2 regions of the Pseudomonas sp. 3B-A001-10F genome follow, and region 1 is predicted to be linked to the other one. Evidence: predicted binding sites of a transcription regulator. Region 1 holds the regulator's gene; the other holds the start of a gene.

What was found. The regulator FliA, encoded in region 1, starts transcription of late flagellar genes. The targets are predictions, from matches to a motif close to CTAAAGTTTNNNNNNNNNNNGCCGNTAA.
Region 2: AC0ZWN_RS10710 (methyl-accepting chemotaxis protein) is a predicted target of FliA. The motif match lies at 3,451-3,478, and genes of this name have one in related genera.

The regions. Positions count from the first base shown of each region.
Region 1 covers NZ_JBQYFW010000037.1:50,758-55,381, forward strand. Annotated here, with positions in the region: gene flhF (flagellar biosynthesis protein FlhF) at 1-543, shown strand, start outside; gene fleN (flagellar synthesis regulator FleN) at 660-1,490, shown strand; gene fliA (RNA polymerase sigma factor FliA) at 1,487-2,227, shown strand; gene AC0ZWN_RS25000 (chemotaxis response regulator CheY) at 2,394-2,765, shown strand; gene AC0ZWN_RS25005 (protein phosphatase CheZ) at 2,784-3,572, shown strand; gene AC0ZWN_RS25010 (chemotaxis protein CheA) at 3,627-4,624, shown strand, end outside.
Region 2 covers NZ_JBQYFW010000008.1:147,861-152,484, reverse strand. Annotated here, with positions in the region: gene AC0ZWN_RS10725 (glycerophosphodiester phosphodiesterase) at 1-382, shown strand, start outside; gene AC0ZWN_RS10720 (PepSY domain-containing protein) at 544-849, shown strand; gene AC0ZWN_RS10715 (hypothetical protein) at 1,157-1,603, opposite strand; gene AC0ZWN_RS10710 (methyl-accepting chemotaxis protein) at 1,714-3,336, opposite strand; gene AC0ZWN_RS10705 (transporter) at 3,614-4,624, shown strand, end outside.

The DNA.
Region 1 (4,624 bases):
TTCCGTATCGGCGCTCAGGAACAACTGAAGACGCTGGGCCGCATTCTCAATGTGCCAGTGACCCACGTCGATCCGGGCCAATCGCTGGTGCAAGCGCTGGATCCACTGCTGCGCAAACGCGTGGTATTGATCGATACTGCCGGCCTGCAAGCCAGCGATCCGGCCCTGCGCATGCAGCTGGAAAGTCTGGCCGGGCGTGGCATTCGTTCAAAAAATTATCTGGTCTTGGCAACCACCAGCCAGAAACAGGTTCTAACCGCCGCTTATCACAGTTACAAGCGTTGCGGGCTTGCCGGCTGCATCCTGACTAAACTGGATGAAACGGCCAGCCTTGGCGAAGTGTTGAGCCTGGCGATCAGTCATGAATTGCCGGTCGCGTACCTGACCGATGGCCCACGGATTCCGGATGATTTGCATCTGCCGCGCCGTCATCAACTGGTCAGCCGCGCCGTCAGCGTGCAAATGCAGGAAGAACCCAGCGAAGAAGCCATGGCTGACATGTTCGCTGATATCTATCACAGCCCGACCAAGCAGGTAGGCTGAGGTATTCATGAACAGTTTTTGTACCTACATCGATGGTCTGCCATGCATTGTTCCGGTTGTGAACGCGCAGCCAGTAATGTGGCCTCCGTCTATGCAAGACAAGGTAAAGAAATAACATGGGCAGCATGCATCCCGTACAGGTGATCGCGGTGACCGGCGGCAAAGGTGGCGTCGGCAAGACTAACGTGTCAGTGAACTTGTCGCTGGCGCTGGCAGAGCTTGGCCGTCGGGTCATGCTGCTGGACGCCGACCTGGGTCTGGCGAACGTTGACGTATTGTTGGGGCTGACCCCTAAACGCACGCTGGCCGACGTCATCGAAGGCCGGTGCGAGCTGCGCGACGTGCTGTTGCAAGGCCCCGGTGGCATTCGCATCGTGCCGGCGGCGTCCGGCACCCAGAGCATGGTGCACCTGAGCCCGGCGCAACATGCCGGCCTGATTCAGGCGTTCAGCGACATCGGCGACAATCTCGATGTACTGGTGATCGATACCGCTGCGGGTATTGGTGACTCGGTAGTCAGTTTTGTTCGCGCCGCGCAAGAAGTGTTGCTGGTGGTCTGCGATGAGCCGACCTCGATCACTGACGCCTACGCGCTGATCAAACTGCTCAACCGCGATTACGGCATGAACCGCTTCCGCGTCCTCGCCAACATGGCGCAGAGCCCGCAGGAAGGGCGCAACCTGTTCGCCAAGTTGACCAAGGTCACGGATCGCTTCCTTGACGTGGCCCTACAATACGTCGGCGCCGTGCCTTACGACGAAAGCGTGCGTAAAGCGGTGCAGAAGCAGCGCGCGGTGTACGAAGCCTTTCCGCGTTCCAAGTGCGCGCTGGCGTTCAAGGCGATCGCGCAGAAGGTCGACACCTGGCCGCTGCCCGCCAACCCGCGTGGCCACCTTGAGTTTTTCGTCGAGCGCCTCGTGCAGCAAACGGCAGGGCCCGTGCTATGACCGCAAGCGGTATGAACTACTACAAGAAGTCGGCACGTGACGCGCAGTACGAGTTGATCGAGCGTTACGCGCCACTGGTCAAACGCATTGCCTACCACTTGCTGGCGCGCTTGCCGGCGAGTGTGCAGGTCGAAGACCTGATCCAGGCCGGGATGATCGGCCTGCTTGAAGTCTCGACCAAATACGACGCCAGCAAAGGCGCCAGTTTCGAAACGTACGCGGGCATACGAATCCGCGGCGCGATGCTCGACGAAGTGCGCAAAGGGGACTGGGCGCCACGCTCGGTTCACCGCAATACCCGTATGGTCAGCGACGCGATTCGCTCAATTGAAGCTAAAACCGGCCGTGATGCTAAAGATCACGAGGTTGCGGCCGAACTCCAATTGAGTCTCGACGATTACTACGGGATTTTGAATGACACCTTGGGCAGTCGCCTGTTCAGTTTCGACGACCTGTTGCAGGACGGCGAACACGAAGGGCTGCACGAGGATGGCGCGAGTGCTCATATGGAGCCGTCACGCGATCTGGAAGATGAACGTTTCCAGGCAGCGTTGGCGGACGCGATTGCCAATTTGCCGGAGCGTGAGCGACTGGTGTTGGCGCTGTACTACGACGAAGAGCTGAACCTCAAGGAGATCGGTGAAGTCCTTGGCGTCAGTGAATCGCGGGTCAGCCAGTTACACAGCCAGTGCGCGGCCCGTTTGCGGGGGCGTTTGGGGGAGTGGCGAGCGCGCTGAAGGCAGTGTGGGGACACTGCGAACGAGGCTGGTGCGGTGATGAACGGCACCGGTCTTGCTCTGTTGTGCTCCAGACAGTCTTCGAGTGCTGCGCCGATTGATTGAAGTGGCGCGTCCAGGTGCTGGGCGCGTTTAAGACTGCTTGGAGGTCGAATTGAACAAAGACATGAAAATCCTCATCGTTGATGACTTCTCAACGATGCGGCGGATCATCAAGAACCTGCTGCGTGATCTTGGGTTCACCAACACCGTCGAGGCTGACGATGGCGTGACTGCCATTCCAGTGCTCAACAGCGGAAGCATCGACTTTCTGGTAACGGACTGGAACATGCCGGGCATGACCGGTATCGACCTGCTGCGCCATGTGCGTGCCGATGAAAAACTCAAGCACCTGCCAGTGCTGATGGTGACTGCAGAAGCCAAGCGCGAGCAGATCATTGAAGCCGCTCAGGCTGGTGTAAACGGCTACGTAGTCAAACCTTTCACGGCTCAGGCGTTGAAAGACAAAATCGAGAAGATTTTCGAACGCATCGGCTGATGAACGCGCGGGGGAGCTATGGAGCATAACGAATCTTCACAGGGCGATTTCGAGTCGACCCTGAAAAAACACGCGGTCGAACTGGTCGAAAGCCTTGAAAAAGGCAGGTTCGGCGACGCTGTGCAACTGATCCATGAGCTCAATCAGACCCGTGACCGTGGCCTGTACCAGGAAGTCGGCAAGCTCACACGTGAACTGCACAGTGCGATCGTCAACTTCCAGATCGATCCGAACATGCCGCAGGCCGAGGAAGTGTCGCAAATCACCGACGCCACCGAACGCCTGGGCTATGTGGTCAAGCTGACAGAAGCCGCGGCCAACCGCACCATGGATCTGGTGGAAAGCGCCACGCCGGTGGTCAACAGTCTGGCTGATGAAGCGCAGACCTTGAGCGCCGATTGGGGTCGCTTCATGCGTCGCGAGGTCGGGGCTGAAGAGTTCCGCGAGCTGGCGCGCCGGGTCGACGGTTTTCTGTCACGCAGCAGCACGGACAACCGTGCGGTGTCGAGCAATCTCAACGACATCCTGCTGGCCCAGGATTACCAGGACCTGACCGGTCAGGTGATCAAGCGTGTGACCCAACTGGTCACCGAAGTCGAAAGCAATTTGCTCAAACTCGTGCTCATGGCCAGTCAGGTCGACCGCTTTGCGGGCATCGAACATGACCGCGCCGCGATGCTTGCAGAAAAAGATCCACAAAAACATCTCTCGCAGGGTGAAGGTCCGCAGATTCATGCCGATAAACGAGAAGACGTTGTGTCCGGTCAGGACGATGTGGACGATTTGTTATCCAGCCTCGGATTCTAGAGTTGTGGAATTTTAGGTTTTTTGGGTTTTTAGACCTGTAGGAGCACCCCATTAATGAGCTTCGGCGCCGATGAAGAGATCCTTCAGGATTTCCTGGTTGAGGCCGGCGAGATTCTTGAGCAACTGTCCGAACAACTGGTCGAGCTGGAAAGCCGTCCGGATGACGCAGATCTGCTCAACGCAATTTTTCGCGGTTTCCACACTGTAAAAGGGGGCGCCGGCTTCCTTCAGCTCAACGAGCTGGTGGAGTGCTGTCACATCGCCGAAAACGTGTTCGACATCCTGCGCAAGGGTGAGCGTCGCGTTGATGCAGAACTGATGGACGTTGTCCTCGAAGCACTGGACGCGGTGAACAGCATGTTCAGCGAAGTCCGTGAGCGTGCACCGATCACCGCCGCTACCCCGGAACTGCTGGCCGCCCTGGCGCGTCTGGCCGAACCGCAATCGGCGGATGCCGCCCCGGCATCGCCGGTAGCCGAGATGATCGAAGACCTGGTCGTCGAAGGCGACGCGTCGGGCGACATCACCGATAACGAATTTGAACAACTGCTGGACTCGCTGAACGCCGTCAAGGCTGAAGCTGAAGCCCCGGCCGCTGTTGCACCTGCGCAAACGGCCGCTGAAGCCGCGAGCGACGAAATCACTGACGCCGAGTTCGAGTCGTTGCTCGATCAGTTGCATGGCAAAGGCCAGTTCGCGGCGGATGCCGTGGCACCGACCGCAGCGGCTCCAGCAGCCCCGGCGGCGGGCGACAGCTCGGATATCACCGACGACGAATTCGAAGCCCTGCTCGATCAACTGCATGGCAAGGGCAACTTTGCCGTTGAAGCACTGGAATCGGCGATCGCCTCGGCACCGGCTGCCGGCAGCGATCTGATCAGCGATCACGAGTTCGAATCGCTGCTCGACGAATTGCACGGCAAAGGCAAGTTCACTGACGTTGGCGCCGCGACTGCCGGCGCTGCTTCCACGGTGGCTGCGCCGGCCGCCAAGGCTGCGGCCGCTCCGGCTGCAGCACCGAAGGCAGCTCCCAAGCCTGAGCCGAAAGCCGA
Region 2 (4,624 bases), on a different contig from region 1:
GAAAGTGACCTTTGCCGAGTCCGGCGAGAAAGACAAAAACGTTTTCTACGGCAAACAAGAGCCGAAGTCCGAAGCCGAATTCAAGCAATGGGTGGACTACGCCAAGTCGCAAGGTGCCATCGGTACCGGCCCGTCGGCGAAGTTGACCAAGGGCGGCGATCAGAGCTATTCGGATCTGGTGCAACCGTGGATGAACCAGTACACCCACGATCAGGGCATGCTGGTGCACGTCTACACCGTTGATGAGCCGGTGGACTTCGAGAAAGTCATGGCGGCCGGTGTCGACGGCATCTTCACCAACCGCGCCAGCGAATTGTTGAAGTTCTACAAACGCCCGGCGGCTGGCACGGTTGATCAGGTGTTGAAGAACAACGGTTTCTGATCTGAAATCCAGGCGCCTTCATCGCGGGCAAGCCACGCTCCCACAGGTTCTGTGCAGGTGCATGGCTTGCCCGTTTTGTTTGGGTGCAGGGTTTTAAGGGTGAGTTAAGTTGCGCTGGTTAACCTGAGGCCACTTAAACGAGTCACCCAAGGAATGAACCGATGAAAACTTTGACTGCCCTGTTTACCGCCGCTGCCCTGACCCTCTCTGCTGGCGTGGCCCTGGCTGATGTCCGCGTCGACCAGATCCCGCAACTGGTCAAGGAAGGCAAGATCAAGTCGCTGGAATCGATGAATGCCGAAGCGCTGAAACTGTATCCGGGTGCAACTATTACTGACACGGACCTGGATAACCACTTCAACGGTTATGAGTATGAAGTTGAATTGAAAACTGCTGATGGCAAAGAGTTCGATGTGGACTTTGATGCGACCACTGGCAAGGTGTTGAGCAACAAGCAAGACACTTGATTGAACGCACCACCAAAAGCCGCACGATTGAAAGATCGTGCGGCTTTTTTTGTGTTCGGCTTTTTTGATGTGTTGTCAGTGAAATTTTCTCCCCCTCACCCCAGCCCTCTCCCCCAAGGGGGCGAGGGGGGAAGGGAGCAGATCGGGGACTTTTCAATGCCTGAGTTCGACTCGCAATCTTGAAGCCGATCAGGAAAACAACAAGGACCTGAGTACGCCTCGAAATCTCAGGTCGGCGTAGCTCGCATAATCACCACGGTCAGTCCCCTCTCCCTCCGGGAGAGGGCTAGGGTGAGGGGAAAAGGCATCACACCGAGGTGCTGACCAACGAGCCCGAAGTGCTCGAGTCGGAGTCCTGCAACGCCTGCAACAATGAAGCTGTGGCGGTGGACAGGGAGGCCGAGGTGGCGGTGATCTGCGCTTGTGCGGCAGCTACTTCGGCGGTTTTGGCATCCGAACTTTCCTGCTTCGCCTGGGCCGCTTGCAGCGCTTGCTGCTCCTCCTGCAATTGCTTCTGCAACTCGGCAATCTGCTTGCGCAGTTCCTTCACCGAATCCGATTCTTCACTGCTGCTGGAGCTGCTGTCACCCGCCGGAGCGGCCCCATCACCGGCGGCGACTTTACCGCTATCGGCAGTCGCGCCCGTGCTGGCGGTTGCTGAGGTAGACGTGTCGTCACCAACGTCGCTAATCGACGTTTTGCTGGTGGGCGTGCTGAGGGTCTGATTGATCGAAACAGACGTGATGCTGACCATGGAAATACTCCAATGCCGGTTATAGATAACCGGTCATCGACCACGGCCGCCTCAATTTGAGATCGACTGTGTACCGACTCGGTATCCGAACCGGTACACGGTCGTTTGCGTCAGGCACTCAGACGCGCGGTGACTTCGTTCAGCTCCCCCGACAGACTGTGCAGGTTCTGACTCGCGCTTTCGGTGCGCTGCACGTTGTCGAGGTTGGTGCTGGCGATCGAGGTGATCTCGGTGAGGTTGCGCGAGATGTCCTCGGCCACCGAGGTCTGCTCTTCGGCGGCGGTAGCAATCTGGCGGTTCATGTCGCGGATCGCTTCCACCGCGTGGGTGATGCGCTCCAGCATCGCGCCGGCCTGGGTCACCTGCTCGACGCTTTCATCACTGCGCGTCTGGCCGCTGTCGATGGCTTGCGCCGCGTCCACCGCGCCGGTCTGCACGCTCTGGATGATCTGGTTGATCTCGATGATTGACTCGGCGGTGCGTTGTGCGAGGTTGCGTACTTCATCGGCGACCACGGCAAAACCACGCCCGGCCTCACCGGCGCGCGCCGCTTCGATGGCCGCGTTCAAGGCCAGCAGGTTGGTCTGTTCGGCGATGCCGCGAATCACTTCCAGCACTTTGCCGATGCGGCCGCTGTCGGCTTCCAGACGACGGATCACCGTGGCGGTATTGGCGATTTCGCCGCGCATCTGGGTGATCGAGTGGATGGTGCTCTGCATGACCTTTTCACCCTGCTGGGCGGACTGGTCGGCATCGTCGGCCGCACGCGCAGCATCAGCGGCGTGACGCGCCACTTCCTGGGCGGTGGCGGACATTTCGTTCATCGCCGTGGCCACTTGATCGGTGCGATTGAATTGTTCGTTGGTGCCGCCGGCCATGGTCGTGGCGATCGCATTCAACTCACCGCTGGCGCTGTCCAGATCGCTGGCGCTGCGTTGCAAACGGGTGAAGGTTTCGGCGAGGAAATCGCGCAAGGTGTTGGCGGCGGCGGCGAGGTTGCCCAGCTCATCCTGGCGGTCGCTGACCACGCGCTCGGCGAGTTTGCCGCGACTCAACTGGGTGACGTAATCGATCAGTTTGCGGATCGGCTCGACCAGGTTGCGGTTGACCAGCCACAGGCTCAACAAGCCGATCAGCAGACCCGACGCGAGCATCACCAGCAGCCCCAGCCACACGGTGCGATCAGCCTCGGCACTGATCAGCGCCGACTGCGCGGTACCTTGCTTGCGCAACTCGGCGACCAGCTCGCTCATCTGATCGCTGGCGGCGCGGTCGACACCTTTGACCGCGCTGTCGCCCGCCGTCGGATCACCACCGGCCGCTACGTAGGCATCGCGGCCCTTCTGGTAGGCAGCGCCGAGCAGACGATGTTCTTCACGCAGACGTTCGATGCGGGTTTTCAGCGCCGGCTCGATGCCTTTCTGGCCGGCCAGTTCGCCGAGGATGTTTTGCACATCGCGCTGACGGTCCTCGAACTGCCCCCAATATTTGCTCAGATCCGCCGGTTGCTTGCCGCGCAGCAGAACGTTTTTCCATTCCTGCACCTGCACCTTGAATTGCAGGTTGGCCTCGTCGATCAATTGCGAAGTGTGCAAGGGACCGGCGATCAACTGGCTGTAACTCTGCACGCCGTTGGAGAGGAAATGAAAACAGGCCAGGGCAATCAACAGCACCGCCAGCAGGCTGCCGCTCAGCAGGGCGAGAATTTGCGCTCTCAGGGATTTTTGCAGCATCGAAAGATACTCAGGACAAGGATGAGGCACGCCCGGTAAGGCGTGAAATTTTGCCGGACATCCCTGTCGGCACGCCTTGGCTCATGGCCAAGCGCGCGCAACGTAACCCAAGTGTGATCGGCACGCCAGAGCGCCTCTTGAAGAAAATCCGACCATCGGTAAGTCGCTGATTTGACGTCACTTTGCCGTCACATAAACGTCATGTGACATTGCGATGATGCGGCTCAGTGAACCTGCCATTTGCACAACCGACGCACCCTCCTCGCAGCGAGCCTTCATGAACCACAGCCTCGATATCAGCCATCGCGATCCCGATCTGTTTGGCCTGCTCTACGGCTTTCGTTTCCTGCCCGGCGAACGTGGCCGCGAAGTCGACTCGGCGACAGCGTTGCGCTGCTTGCAGGACGATAACGACACGGGCGAATTCCTTTGGCTGCACCTCAATCTGGCGCATGCGGCGTGCGAGCGCTGGATGAAAAGTCATCTGCAATTGCCCGAGGAGTTTTTCGAAGCGTTGCACGAAGGTTCGCGGTCGACGCGCATCGAGCATGTCGACTCGGCGTTGCTGGCGGTGGTCAACGATGTCGTGTTCAACCTCAGCAGCATGGTCTCCTCGGACGTGTCGACGCTGTGGGTCTGTGTGCGCAGCAAACTGATCGTCAGTGCGCGTCTGCAACCGCTGCACTCGGTGGATAAATTGCGCTCGTCGGTGAAGGCCGGCGAGCGTTTTCGTTCGCCCTCGGAATTGCTCGTGCATCTGCTGCGCGATCAGGGCGAAGTACTCACGCAAATCGTGCGCAAGACCAGCATGAGCGTCGATCAGGTCGAGGACGAATTGCTCTCCTCGCGGCTGTCGACCAACCGTGCCGAACTCGGCGCCAATCGCCGTGTGCTGGTGCGGCTGCAACGGCTGCTGGCGCTGGAGCCGGGTTCGCTGCTGCGTCTGCTCAACCGGCCGCCGCCCTGGTTGCAAAAGGAGGACGTCAAGGAGCTGCGCAAATCCACCGAGGAGTTTGCGCTGATCATCAACGACCTCACCGCCCTCGGCGAGCGGATCAAACTGTTGCAGGAAGAGATCGCCGCCAACCTCAACGAACAGAGCAACCGCACGCTGTTCACCCTGACCGTGGTGACGGTACTGGCGCTGCCGATCAACATCATTGCCGGTTTTTTCGGGATGAATGTGGGTGGGGTGCCGTTGTCGCAGGATCCGGAAGGGTTCTGGATTCTGGTTGCACTGGTGGCGACGTTTACCGTGATTGCCGGGCGGTGGGCGTTTCGCAAACGC